Regions from separate parts of the Planococcus massiliensis genome, predicted to be linked through region 2. Evidence: a T-box and tRNA genes for the amino acid it is inferred to sense, from the RefSeq annotation. Region 2 holds a T-box; the other holds one or more tRNA genes.

Region 1 (6,446 bases), 1.2 Mb from region 2:
GTACTTCCGACGATGGCAATAAGGCCGAGCAGCATGAAGATCACCATCACAACCGGGTGGCTTCTAAAATAGATGCCGACGTACATAATGACAATGCCGATGAAGATCAGCGACAGGGCAAAAGTCCGAATGCGATTGATTTTATTTTTATAAGGTTTCATTATTTATTTCCTCCTTGCATCCATCATACTATATCATAAATGCATCGAAAAAGTGATAATGATTCATAGAGGCAGGAATCTAAAAGAAATATGTCGAAATAAAGAATACAAGAGCCGGTGTGTGGCGAAATAAGCGGGCTGACATAACTGCATGTCCGATAGAATGCAAGGAGTGGAATTCAATGGAGCAGATTCTTAGACCGATTTACCAAGAGCGTGCCAGCCAGGAAAGTACGTTGGGAGTTATAGTGGTCGAAAAAAGAGAAAAGGTAAGCCCGATTACGGATACATTTGATACGATTCTTTTAATCATTACAAAAGAGAATGAAACTTCGGTCTTCACTAAACATTATACGTATCTTGATAAAAAGGCAGCCATGCACATTATCACGGAAAAACAATTGCATAAATGGCTTTTGCTAGGAACGAACCGAAAAATTGTGGACTGGCTATTTCACGGGAAGATTATTTACGACCGCAACGAATTTATGGAAAAGCTGAAACGGGAGTTGAAAGATTTTCCTTTCTACGGACGAAAGATCAAAATGGGGATGGAGTTTGCCAAGTTAATCCGCCGATACTTGGAAGGGAAAGTATTCTTCGAAGAAAGAAATTATTTGGATGCCTATCACCATATTGTAGAATCGTTGCATCATTTAGCCCGATTAGCTGTACTGGAAAATGGTTTGCCGCCCGAAGTGACCGTTTGGACTCAAGTGAAACAAATGGAGCCGGCCATTTACAAACTTTATGAAGAATTGGTAACGAGCGATGAATCCATTGAGAAAAGATTGGAGCTTTTATTTTTGGCCAGTGAATTTTATATTCATTCTCGTACGAATGACGGAGCTCGTCATATTCAAGAGATCATGGCAGGCAAAGACCAATGGACGATCCAGGAGCTTCATGAACAAGAAGAGCTTCGGAATTATTCTTCAGATTTAGAAGTATTTATCGAATACCTGGTCGACAAAGAATTAATTTTCGTAAAAAGTGTTAATACGAAAAGTGATGGAATCTTCCATAGATATTATTATGTGAAAAGTTAATTAGAGAATAAGTTCACGACGAGCCGATCGTTTCAATAAGTAAAATCGGTTCGTTTTTTTATTGAAATTGAAGCATATATAGAAGGGAAATGATTTAAGAATCCTGCTAAGGCAAGGGAAGATAAGTAATCATATTTTTTTCGCAGAATCTGTTGACAAAGAAGCGTGATCCATATTATGATAATACACGTCGCTAAGAGATAAACGATTTCACGAGAAAATAATTATTGTGATAAAGTGCTTGACTCTTTTGAGAAGCGATGATAAATTAGAGAAGTCGCTTTTACAGGACGGCAAAACATGAACCTTGAAAACTGAACAGCAAAACGTCAATAAATTACTGATCAGGCTCAGCCAGATCGAAGCGAATCGCGCGCCTTTTCGGAGGCGGCGATGCGCCAGCAGTATTGAGCAATCAACACTACTCTATAATGGAGAGTTTGATCCTGGCTCAGGACGAACGCTGGCGGCGTGCCTAATACATGCAAGTCGAGCGGAACTGGGGGAGCTTGCTCCTTCCAGTTTAGCGGCGGACGGGTGAGTAACACGTGGGCAACCTGCCCTGCAGATCCCTCAAAGACGATGAGGTAGATAGGTTCGAGGTGGAAGCGTGGCGACACGTGCAGCTGACGAATACTAATCGATCGAGGACTTAACCAACTTTGTTTACGGAAACCAACGGTTTCACCTGTTTCAATGTCGCCTATCCAGTTTTGAAAGAATAAGGCAAAAGTTTTTTCAAAAAAAGCTTGAAATACCGGTCAGAATTGGTATAATAAAACTTGTCTTTCAAAATAAATATTAGTCTGGTAGTAATGGCAAAGAGGCCACACCCGTTCCCATCCCGAACACGGAAGTTAAGCTCTTTTGCGCCGATGGTAGTTGGGGGGCTCCCCCTGTGAGAGTAGGACGTTGCCAGGCTGATCCATATTATTCCGAAGTAGCTCAGTGGTAGAGCACCGCACTGTTAATGCGATGGTCGTAGGTTCGAATCCTACCTTCGGAGCCATTCTTTTGGAGAGCTGTCCGAGTGGCCGAAGGAGCATGATTGGAAATCATGTAGGCGGGCAACCGTCTCAAGGGTTCGAATCCCTTGCTCTCCGCCAGTAGCATTATCCAAACGAAGACTACAAATCAATGGCCCCTTGGTCAAGCGGTTAAGACACCGCCCTTTCACGGCGGTAACACGGGTTCGAATCCCGTAGGGGTCACCATTATATAACTGGAGGATTAGCTCAGCTGGGAGAGCATCTGCCTTACAAGCAGAGGGTCGGCGGTTCGATCCCGTCATCCTCCACCATTTACAATACATAAGCAAAACTTGTAAATATGAGTTTCTTCTATAATATAGGAAATAAACTCAACTATTATTATCGCGGGGTAGAGCAGTTCGGTAGCTCGTCGGGCTCATAACCCGGAGGTCGCAGGTTCAAATCCTGCCCCCGCAACCAAATGGTCCCGTGGTGTAGCGGTTAACATGCCTGCCTGTCACGCGGGGTAGAGCAGTTCGGTAGCTCGTCGGGCTCATAACCCGGAGGTCGCAGGTTCAAATCCTGCCCCCGCAACCAAATGGTCCCGTGGTGTAGCGGTTAACATGCCTGCCTGTCACGCAGGAGATCGCCGGTTCGATCCCGGTCGGGACCGCCATTTTTATCTTTCAAATGTGGGTCAGTAGCTCAGTTGGTAGAGCATTAGATTGAAGCTCTAAGTGTCGGCGGTTCGATTCCGTCCTGACCCACCATATTTTTATTTTTTATCTCCATGCCGGAGTAGCTCAACTGGTAGAGCAACTGACTTGTAATCAGTAGGTTGAGGGTTCAAGTCCTTTCTCCGGCACCATTTTGGTGGGGTAGCGAAGTGGCTAAACGCGGCGGACTGTAAATCCGCTCCTTCGGGTTCGGCAGTTCGAATCTGCCCCCCACCACCAGTTTTTAGGGGCATAGTTTAACGGTAGAACAGAGGTCTCCAAAACCTCCGATGTGGGTTCGATTCCTACTGCCCCTGCCAATTTTTTAAATTATATGATGGCGGTCGTGGCGAAGTGGTTAACGCACCGGATTGTGATTCCGGCACTCGGGGGTTCAATTCCCCTCGTCCGCCCCATGTTTTAATTTCAATTAAATGCACTTATAAAAATAGTAAAGTGGCGGTCGTGGCGAAGTGGTTAACGCACCGGATTGTGATTCCGGCATTCGGGGGTTCAATTCCCCTCGTCCGCCCCATCTTATTATTGGGGTATAGCCAAGCGGTAAGGCAACGGGTTTTGATCCCGTCATGCCCTGGTTCGAATCCAGGTACCCCAGCTTTTGCGGAAGTAGTTCAGTGGTAGAACGCCACCTTGCCAAGGTGGAGGTCGCGGGTTCGACCCCCGTCTTCCGCTCCAACATTTTTGGCGGCATAGCCAAGTGGTAAGGCATGGGTCTGCAACACCCTTATCACCGGTTCGAGTCCGGTTGCCGCCTCCATTATATTATGCCGGCGTGGCGGAATTGGCAGACGCGCGGGACTCAAAATCCCGTTCCTTCACGGGAGTGTCGGTTCGACCCCGACCGCCGGTATCATGGAAAGGACCTGCCTGTCCTTTCAAAAAGCCTTCAGCATCTTCGGATGGTGAAGGCTTTTTTTGTTTTCAATCTGCCTTCATGGGAAGGAAGAAATGCTTTGCGTAATGTTTGAGCAGAATTCCAACCGGTTAATGTGAAGGCGGGAACCCGAGTATTGAAGATAAAAGTCTTTCTAATTTCTATAGAATGATTTATACTAAACTAGCTAATTTGCGAAATTCTCTTAGATGAAGAGTAAGTTAAATGGCGAGTGGAGATCAGCAGCTGTTACGTTATTACAGAAATGGAGATTAAAGAAAATCGAATAGAATAATCGTTGAATTCATAACTTTTTGTTTTATTAAGGCTTTGTAAATTTGGTTTTAAAGTTGTATTAAAACGGGTTAAAATAAGCTATTATAATCTAGCTTTGATTTTATTTTAGAAATTAGCGGAGGTAAGAAAATGGCTTTCAAGAAAAAAGATAAGTTTGCAGTTCTACTAGGGGATATTGCTTCAAATTTAAAAGAGAGTGCAGCTTATTTTGCTGACTACAAATTAAGAGAAATCAGCGATTTGAAGATTTTCTCCAATACGATGAAAGATTATGAAACAAAAGGCGATAATTATGTGCATACAGTAATCCAGGATCTGAACCAAGCGTTTATAACGCCCATTGAACGCGAGGACATTCTAGCTCTTGCGATGACGATGGATGATGTGCTGGACGGCCTTGACCATACTGCCTCTATGTTTGAAATGTATTCAATCGTAAATGCGGATGAATTTATGCTGGAGTTCGTAGAAGCAATTCGAATGAGCACGATTGAAATTGAAACAGCTGTGGATTTAATGTCTACTAAAAAATTGCCCGCTATGCGAGAGCATGCCATTAAAATCAAAGATTACGAATCTCAATGCGATGTGACGAGACGCCATGCGATCAAACATCTGTTCCAAACGGAAAAAGATCCGATCCGCATCATTCAATATAAAGAGATCTATGAAGAACTTGAAGAAATTGCAGACCACTGCCAAAAGGTTGCGAATACCTTCGAATCTATTATTATGAAAAACGCTTAAGGAGCAAGATGACCGATGGATATGGTTCTGCTATTAACAGTTTTAATTGTTGTATTTGCTGTAATATTCGATTTTATCAACGGCTTTCATGATACGGCCAACTCAATCGCTACAGCGGTTTCCACAAAAGCTTTAAAACCGCGCCACGCAATCATGCTGGCTGCTGCCATGAATTTCGTAGGGGCGCTGGCTTTTACAGGTGTTGCGAAAACCATTACAAAAGACATTGTTGATCCATTCACGTTAACGAATGGAACAGTTGTGATCTTAGCTGCTTTAATCGCGGCGATTGTATGGAACTTGATTACTTGGTACTATGGCATTCCGAGCAGTTCCTCGCATGCACTGATTGGTTCAATTGCTGGGGCTGCGATTGCTGCTGCCGGATTCTCTGCCTTGAATTATGGGGGATTCCTTACCATTATCCAAGCGCTGATTTTATCGCCGATCCTCGCATTTGCTGTGGGGTATTTGGTTTACAGCATTTTCAAAATTGTATTTAAGAATAACAATTTAACTAAAACGAATCGAAATTTTCGTTTGATCCAAATTGCGACAGCTGCTTTACAATCTTTTTCACATGGTACAAACGATGCCCAAAAAGCAATGGGGATCATCACAATGGCGTTGATTGTCAACAATTATCAAACGTCAGATGATGTTCAGTTCTGGGTTCAAGCGACATGTGCAACAGCTATGGCTTTGGGAACGTCTATCGGCGGCTGGAGAATCATTAAAACCGTCGGAGGCAAGATTATGAAAATCCGCCCTGTCAATGGAGTAGCTGCTGACCTGACCGGTGCAGCTGTTATCTTCGGTGCCACGTTCATCCATTTGCCGGTTAGTACGACGCATGTCATTTCTTCATCCATTATGGGGGTAGGGGCATCTCATCGATTAAAAGGCGTCAAGTGGGGGACCGCGAAAACAATGTTGATCACGTGGCTCATTACCATGCCAATCTCAGCGTTGCTGGCAGCCGGCATATACTTGATCCTCAATATCTTCCTGTGAAATAAAAAGAAGGCCTTCCAAATTTGAGGAGGCCTTCTTTTTATTTGGAATCGGAAAAACAAATGCAAAAAAGTACTTGTGCATTCAATAAAAGCTATGTTAAGATAAATCTTGTCCAATTCGATTAAGCCGGCGTGGCGGAATTGGCAGACGCGCGGGACTCAAAATCCCGTTCCTTCACGGGAGTGTCGGTTCGACCCCGACCGCCGGTATATTTTGTTCCGCTCAGCGGATGCGAAACACTTCTTGCTTTAAGCAGGGAGTGTTTTTTTGTGCTTTTTTACGGAAGTAGAAAGAGAGATGGTTGAAACGTGATAGAACTTGCGATGACGTTATTTCGCTTCTGGAGGAAGAATTATTCCGGTAAAGTATTATTAAAGCTTTAAGGTGCTTTAAATGAAGAATTAGAGGCATATCCGCCTTTAAGGTTTCTTTAGTAAGAAGAAAAGAAGGCAATTCCTGTCTTTATCTAATAATTGCTTGATATAATAATGGGAGAAAATGTTTTCAAAAGCAGAAGGAGGAGCCGATGAAACAGATCCATAGCGACATTTTGCAATTTCGAGGCAGCCATTATGAATTTGGAAAGATGCAGG
Region 2 (6,446 bases):
TTTGCTCGACTACTAAAGAACCAGTAAGAATACCGACTGCCATTGGTCCAAGAACCGTAATTAACGGAATCAATGCGTTGCGGATCGCATGTTTAAATGCAATTTCTGAACCGCTGGCGCCTTTTGCTTTTGCTAAAGTGATATAGTCAGAACCTAAAACTTCAATCATTTCTGTACGAATGAAACGAGCCGCTGTTGCAAGCGGGAACATTGCCAGTGCGATTGATGGCAGGACGCTGGACATAAAGCCGTCTTTCCACAAAGCAACAGGGAACCATTCCAGCTTTAAGCCGAACCAATATTGCAGCAAAGAAGCAAATACAAACGATGGTATTGATATCCCAATAATTGCAACTAGTGTACTGGAGTAGTCAATCCACGTATTTTGCCTCAAGGCAGCAACCATTCCAAGCAAGATGCCGAGAATTGTTCCCAGCACCATACCTTGGAAACCAATTTGAGCGGATGGACCCATACGGCTAATAATCAGGTCTGTAACATTTGCTCCTTTAAATTGGTTAATTGAAATACCTAAATCCCCTTTTAACAAGCCAAACATATAGTCAAAATATTGAACAGGCAGAGGTTCATCTAAACCATACCGTGCTTCTACTACTGCCCTTTGTTCTGGAGATAATTTATCTGCGGAAGCGATAGGGGAACCTGGTAAAATCTTCATTAAGAAAAATGTAAATGTTGCAATCAATGCCAATGTGATCACCATATAGATTAATCGTTTGCCGATGTATCGTGCCATGTTGCACCTCCAAAAAATAATTCTATTTCACAAGCTATGTGCATTGACAATAGGCTTGTTCTTTTCGATAGTTAGCAGAAAATGGTCAATTTTCGGTGAATTCGCCTGCATTAGAAAAGAGAGTATATCGTCCAAATACCAGCGATATACTCTCTTTCTATTTGTTTTTCACAGAGGCCGGGTAATTAACTTATTTACCTGAAATGTAAGCCCATTTGTAGCTGTAATCTCCGCCGAATGGGTGAGAGATAATGTCATGCACGTAAGGTTTTTGAAGAGACATCAAACCGCGTTGGTAAATTGGTGCGATTGCAGCATCTTCTTCGATCAAGATTTGTTCTGCTTTAGCCATAGCTTCCCAGCGACCAGCAAGATCTTGAGCCAAATCGCCTTTCGCTTGATCAACTAAAGTATCAAATTCTTCGTTAGAGTAGGACATTTTGTTTTGAGCAGATCCTGTTACGAATAGGTCAATGAATGTCATTGGATCCTGATAGTCAGGGCCCCAACCAGAGTTTTGGATATCATAGTCTTGTGCTTCATCAAGCTCTAAGCGAACTCCGAAAGGAACAGCTTTAAGCTCAAGAGTCAAACCTTCAAGGTTTTCTTCAAGTTGAGATTTCATGTACTCGTCCATTTTCTTAGCAAGCTCTGAATCTCCACCTAGCATTTCAAGTGTAACTTCAGTCAAGCCAAGCTCTTCCATTCCAGTTGCCCAGAATTTCTTCGCTTCTTCAGCGTTGAATTCGTTCATGTCGCCGTTAACTTCACGGAAGTCCGCATTGTTTTCATCGAATGTGAATTCAGTTGGTACTAGGTAGTTAGCTGGCAATGAACCGTTTGCTAATACTACATCAACTAGGTCTTGTTTGTTGAAAGCCATAGAAATCGCTTTACGGATATTTACGTTTGCAAGTGGAGTCTGTTCTCCATTGCGCTCTTGGTTAAATTTCAAGTAGAACACAGTTGGTTCTAGTTCTCTTACAACATCTGGATCTTCAGCATATTGCATTGCGAATTCACCAGATAGACCTGTACGGTCTTTTTCGCCTGAAGTATAAAGGTTGATTGCAGTGCTAGTTTCTTTAACAACGTCTACGTTGATTGTTTCAAGTTTAACTGTTTCTGCATCCCAGTACTCAGGGTTTTTCTCCATAGACCAAGTCAAGCCAGTGCCATCCCAGTTTGTTAACATGAATGGACCGTTGTAAAGCAAGTTATCTGAGTTAGAAGCGTAAGCATCGCCTTTTTCAGTAACGAAAGCTTCGTTCAATGGGTAGAAAGTTCCGAAAGCCATTAGTGACATGAAGTATGGGGTAGGGCGCTCAAGAGTAACTTCTAGAGTTTTCTCGTCAACAGCTTTAACTCCCAATTCAGCTTTGTCCATTTCGCCTGCAGCAATTGCTTCAGCGTTTTTAATCGTACCAGCCATCATGTATGGGCCGTAAGGTGATCCAGTCGCAGGATCGATCGCACGCTGCCAAGAGAATACGAAATCGTTAGCAGTTACTGGTTCGCCGTTAGACCATTTAGCATCACGTAATTTGAAAGTGTAAGTTAATCCATCTTCGCTGACTTCTGGTTCAGCTTCTGCAAGAGCAGGTTCAGCAACGTTTTCTTGGTTTAAACGGAATAAACCTTCGTTAACGTTGTTCATGATGTTGAAAGCAACGGCATCCTCAGCCAATGATGAATCCATTGTTGGGATTTCTGCACCTTCCATCAAGTTAAGTACTTGTTCAGCATCTGGTTCTCCTGCTGGTTCTTCTCCGGCTGCTTTATCGTCGCCGTCTGTCTCTGGTGTTTCAGCTTTATCGTCATCCCCGCCGCCACATGCAGCTAGGAAAGCGCTAAGAACTAAAACAAGGCTAAGTAGCCAAAATAACTTGCTGTTCTTCACTTAGGTGACCCCCTTAAATTTTCTGAAAAATTGGTACACTGTTTATTATACATAATCTTTTTTTCTTGTACAGTACTTTTTTTAAAAGTATTTACACTTTTGTAACAATTGTGTTTCAACATTATTACACAAAAAGCCGTGATTATTGAAGTTATCAGCATTTTCGAGGTGGAATTATTTTCATTATTTTTTTGATTTTTTTTTCAAGTTCTTCTACAATTAATAAGAATTGAGGTGCAAAAATGAAAAAATTGGTGATAAGTGTCATTGTTGTGCAGGTGCTAATTTTACTGACCATGCTCATTCGAAGCGAGCCTTTCTCCCTGCTTTCTTATATAAATAATTCGTTTATTTTTGGAGGGGTCCTGGTTTTTATCGGTTTATGGGTGTTTGTCATCAGGACAGGAGTTTTCGATATCTTTACACTCAGTATGCGGAAATTCTTCAAAGTCAGATCCACTCTCGAAGATGATGAAATGCGGGCCCCTTCCGAAATTTTCTCGCTGTCGGCTACACCACTATTGATCATCGGCGGCGTGACATTGCTTTTTATGGCGATTTCCTTATTGATTTATGAACTTTAACCGTTGCACAAAAAAAGTTTTTTGTATTATACTTAGAAAATAAACATTGAGCGATGAGAAAGAAGAGTAAATGCAGTTTCTTCTATATAGAGAGCCTGTGGTCGGTGGAAACAGGCAGAGAGCTGCATTGAATGGACTTTTGAGCTGAAACAGTGAAGTAACAGTAGCTGTTTCCGTGATCTTCACGTTATGAAGAAGAGTGGCCAAATACGGCAACTAGGGTGGTACCGCGGAAAAACACATCATTCGTCCCTTTTTTACAGGGATGTGTGCTGTGTTTTTTTATTAGGAGGAGGAAAAGAAATGAAGAAAAAAATCTTTTCAGGCGTTCAGCCTACCGGTACAGTCACACTAGGAAATTACATCGGTGCGTTTAAACAATTTACTGATCTGCAAGATGAATTTGACTGCATTTTTTGCATTGTCGACCAACACGCCATCACCATGCCGCAAGAACGGTTAGAACTCAGAAAAAATATTAAGGCTCTTGCAGCTCTTTACTTGGCTGTCGGGATCGATCCCGAGAAAGTCACCCTATTTATCCAATCTGAAGTTCCCGCACATGCCCAAGCCGGATGGATGATGCAATGCGTCTCTACTATTGGCGAATTGGAGCGCATGACCCAATATAAAGATAAATCAGCGAAGACCGCTTCTGTGTCTGCTGGATTATTGACTTATCCTCCGCTAATGGCTGCTGATATACTGCTCTACCAAACAGATGTTGTGCCTGTTGGCGATGATCAGAAGCAGCATATTGAACTGACGCGCGATTTAGCAGAACGGTTCAACAAAAAATACAACGATGTTTTGACCATTCCGGAAATCCGCGTTCCGAAAAACGGCGCGCGCATCATGTCGCTGCAAGATCCTACTAAAAAAATGAGCAAGTCGGATGCCAATAAAAAATCTATCGTCACGTTATTGGACGATTTAAAAACGATTGAAAAGAAAATCAAATCAGCTGTGACGGATTCGGAAGGGATCGTCAAATACGATCCAACAAACAAACCAGGGATTTCAAACCTCTTGACGATTGAAGCCGCACTTACGGATGCAAGCATCGATTCGCTTGTTGCTAAATATGAAGGCGTCGGCTATGGCGACTTCAAAGCTTCCGTCGCGTCAGCCGTAACTGCTCACTTGGCTCCTATCCAAGAACGCTATAAAGAATTATTGGACTCGGAAGAATTGGACCGCATTTTGGACGAAGGCGCCGAAAAAGCGAATTTCTTAGCCAATAAGACATTAAAGAAAATGGAAAATGCGATGGGCTTAGGCCGCAAGCGCAAATAAAGAATGAAAGAGGCTGCATTTTGCAGCCTCTTTCATTTTTTCAGGATTTCCTGCGTGAAGCGCCTTATGCCTTTCGGGGCTGACGGGCCGCTTCCGCTTTTCTTATTGTCCAGACTCCAGCGGCCAGCCCCTCGGGATCATAAGTCCCTTCGCTACGGAAATCAGGATTTCCTGCGTGAAGCGCCTTATGCCTTTCGGGGCTGACGGGCCGCTTCCGCTTTTCTTATTTCCCAGAGATGTACGCCCATTTATAGCTGTAGTCTCCTCCAAACGGATGCGAGATGATGTCGTTGACATACGGTTTCTGCAAGGACATCCGGCCGCGCTGATAGATCGGTGCGATTGCCGCATCTTCTTCTATCAGAATCTGTTCAGCTTGCGCCATTGCTTCCCAGCGTCCTTCAAGGTCTTGAGCCAGCTCTCCTTTGGCTGCATTGACCAACTCATCAAACTCAGGATTTGAATAGGACATTTTGTTTTGAGGGGAATCGGTTACGAACAAGTCGATGAATGTCATCGGATCTTGATAGTCCGGACCCCAACCGGAATTTTGAATATCGTAATCTTGTGCTTCATCCCGTTCTAGGCGAACACTGAACGGGACGGTATTAATTTCAATCGTTAAGCCTTCAAGATTTTCTTCAAGCTGGGCTTTCATGTATTCGTTTAATTTTTTTGACGTCTCGGTGTCGTCTCCTAAATAATCCAAGGTCACTTCACTGACACCGAGTTCTTGCAATCCGGTTTCCCAATATTGCTTCGCCTCTTCTGCATTGAATTCATTCATGTCTCCGTTGATGTCTCGGAAATCTTCGTTATTTTCATTGAACGTAAATTCTGTCGGTACAAGATAGTTCGCAGGCAAGGATCCGTTAGCCAGCACGACATCCACTAAATCCTGCTTATTGAAAGCCATCGATATGGCTCTTCGGATGTTTTCATTGGCGAGCGGCGTCTCTTCCCCATTCCGTTTCTGATTAAATTTCAAGTAGAAGATGCTTGGTTCGAGTTCCGTCACAACTTCCGGATCTTCTGCATATTGCATTGCGAATTCTCCTGACAATCCAGCCCGGTCTTTTTCTCCGGATGTATAGAGATTTACAGCTGTGCTCGGTTCTTTAATCACGTCCACATTGATGGTTTGAAGCTGAACCGTCTCTGCATCCCAATATTCCGGATTCTTTTCCATTGACCAGGTTAGCCCCGTTCCGTCCCAGTTCGTCAGCATAAACGGTCCGTTGTACAGCACATTATCGGAGTTGGACGCATATGCATCTCCCTTATCCGTTACAAAAGCTTCGTTCTGAGGATAGAAAGTGCCAAATGCCATCAATGACATAAAGTATGGCACCGGACGTTCAAGGGTTACAACTAACGTTTTATCATCAGTCGCTTCTACTCCCAGTTCGGCTTTGTCCATTTCACCAGCTGCAATCGCTTCTGCATTTTTGATGGTTCCTGCCATCATATAAGGCCCGTATGGTGAGCCGGTTGCGGGGTCGATCGCCCGTTGCCAAGCAAATACAAAGTCATTTGCAGTAACTGGTGTTCCATCAGACCAATTAGCCTCACGCAAAGTAAAGGTATACGTCAAACCATCTTCGCTGATTTCAGGTTCGCTTTCAGCGAGAGCCGGTTCAGCCATATTTTCCTGATTCAACCGAAACAATCCTTCATTGACATTGTTCAAGATATTGAAGGCTACTGCGTCTTCCGCTAAAGCCGAATCCATTGTTGGAATTTCAGCGCTTTCAATTAAATTCAATACTTGTTCCGCATCAGGTTCTCCTGTTCCTCCGCCCGTACCGCCTTCATTATTCCGGCTGCCCTCATCGCTTCCTCCATTGCCGCCACAAGCTGCTAAAAACCCACTTATCACCAGCATGAAAATAAGTAAGATCGGTCTTTT

Evidence for each region. The T-box of region 2 lies ahead of trpS (tryptophan--tRNA ligase). A T-box ahead of a tRNA ligase gene usually reads a tRNA of that ligase, here a tRNA-Trp.
Region 1: it has a tRNA-Trp gene. The T-box ahead of trpS (tryptophan--tRNA ligase) is inferred to sense a tRNA for this amino acid. The anticodon was not compared.

Annotation. Positions count from the first base shown of each region.
Region 1 is NZ_CCXS01000001.1:2,428,764-2,435,209, reverse strand. Features, by position in the region: gene BN1080_RS12230 (YgzB family protein) at 1-161, opposite strand, end outside; gene BN1080_RS12225 (nucleotidyltransferase-like protein) at 344-1,210, shown strand; rRNA gene rrf (5S ribosomal RNA) at 2,016-2,131, shown strand; tRNA gene BN1080_RS12215 (tRNA-Asn) at 2,145-2,219, shown strand; tRNA gene BN1080_RS12210 (tRNA-Ser) at 2,227-2,316, shown strand; tRNA gene BN1080_RS12205 (tRNA-Glu) at 2,350-2,424, shown strand; tRNA gene BN1080_RS12200 (tRNA-Val) at 2,435-2,510, shown strand; tRNA gene BN1080_RS12195 (tRNA-Met) at 2,585-2,661, shown strand; tRNA gene BN1080_RS12190 (tRNA-Met) at 2,702-2,778, shown strand; tRNA gene BN1080_RS12185 (tRNA-Asp) at 2,782-2,857, shown strand; tRNA gene BN1080_RS12180 (tRNA-Phe) at 2,876-2,951, shown strand; tRNA gene BN1080_RS12175 (tRNA-Thr) at 2,974-3,049, shown strand; tRNA gene BN1080_RS12170 (tRNA-Tyr) at 3,054-3,137, shown strand; tRNA gene BN1080_RS12165 (tRNA-Trp) at 3,144-3,217, shown strand; tRNA gene BN1080_RS12160 (tRNA-His) at 3,238-3,313, shown strand; tRNA gene BN1080_RS12155 (tRNA-His) at 3,357-3,432, shown strand; tRNA gene BN1080_RS12150 (tRNA-Gln) at 3,442-3,513, shown strand; tRNA gene BN1080_RS12145 (tRNA-Gly) at 3,519-3,593, shown strand; tRNA gene BN1080_RS12140 (tRNA-Cys) at 3,602-3,675, shown strand; tRNA gene BN1080_RS12135 (tRNA-Leu) at 3,685-3,768, shown strand; gene BN1080_RS12130 (DUF47 domain-containing protein) at 4,219-4,836, shown strand; gene BN1080_RS12125 (inorganic phosphate transporter) at 4,852-5,850, shown strand; tRNA gene BN1080_RS12120 (tRNA-Leu) at 5,979-6,062, shown strand; gene BN1080_RS12115 (C45 family autoproteolytic acyltransferase/hydrolase) at 6,380-6,446, shown strand, end outside.
Region 2 is NZ_CCXS01000001.1:1,189,652-1,196,097, reverse strand. Features, by position in the region: gene opp3b (oligopeptide ABC transporter permease) at 1-757, opposite strand, end outside; gene BN1080_RS05720 (peptide ABC transporter substrate-binding protein) at 948-2,657, opposite strand; gene BN1080_RS05715 (DUF3899 domain-containing protein) at 2,900-3,241, shown strand; T-box leader at 3,286-3,498, shown strand; gene trpS (tryptophan--tRNA ligase) at 3,545-4,537, shown strand; gene BN1080_RS05705 (peptide ABC transporter substrate-binding protein) at 4,761-6,422, opposite strand.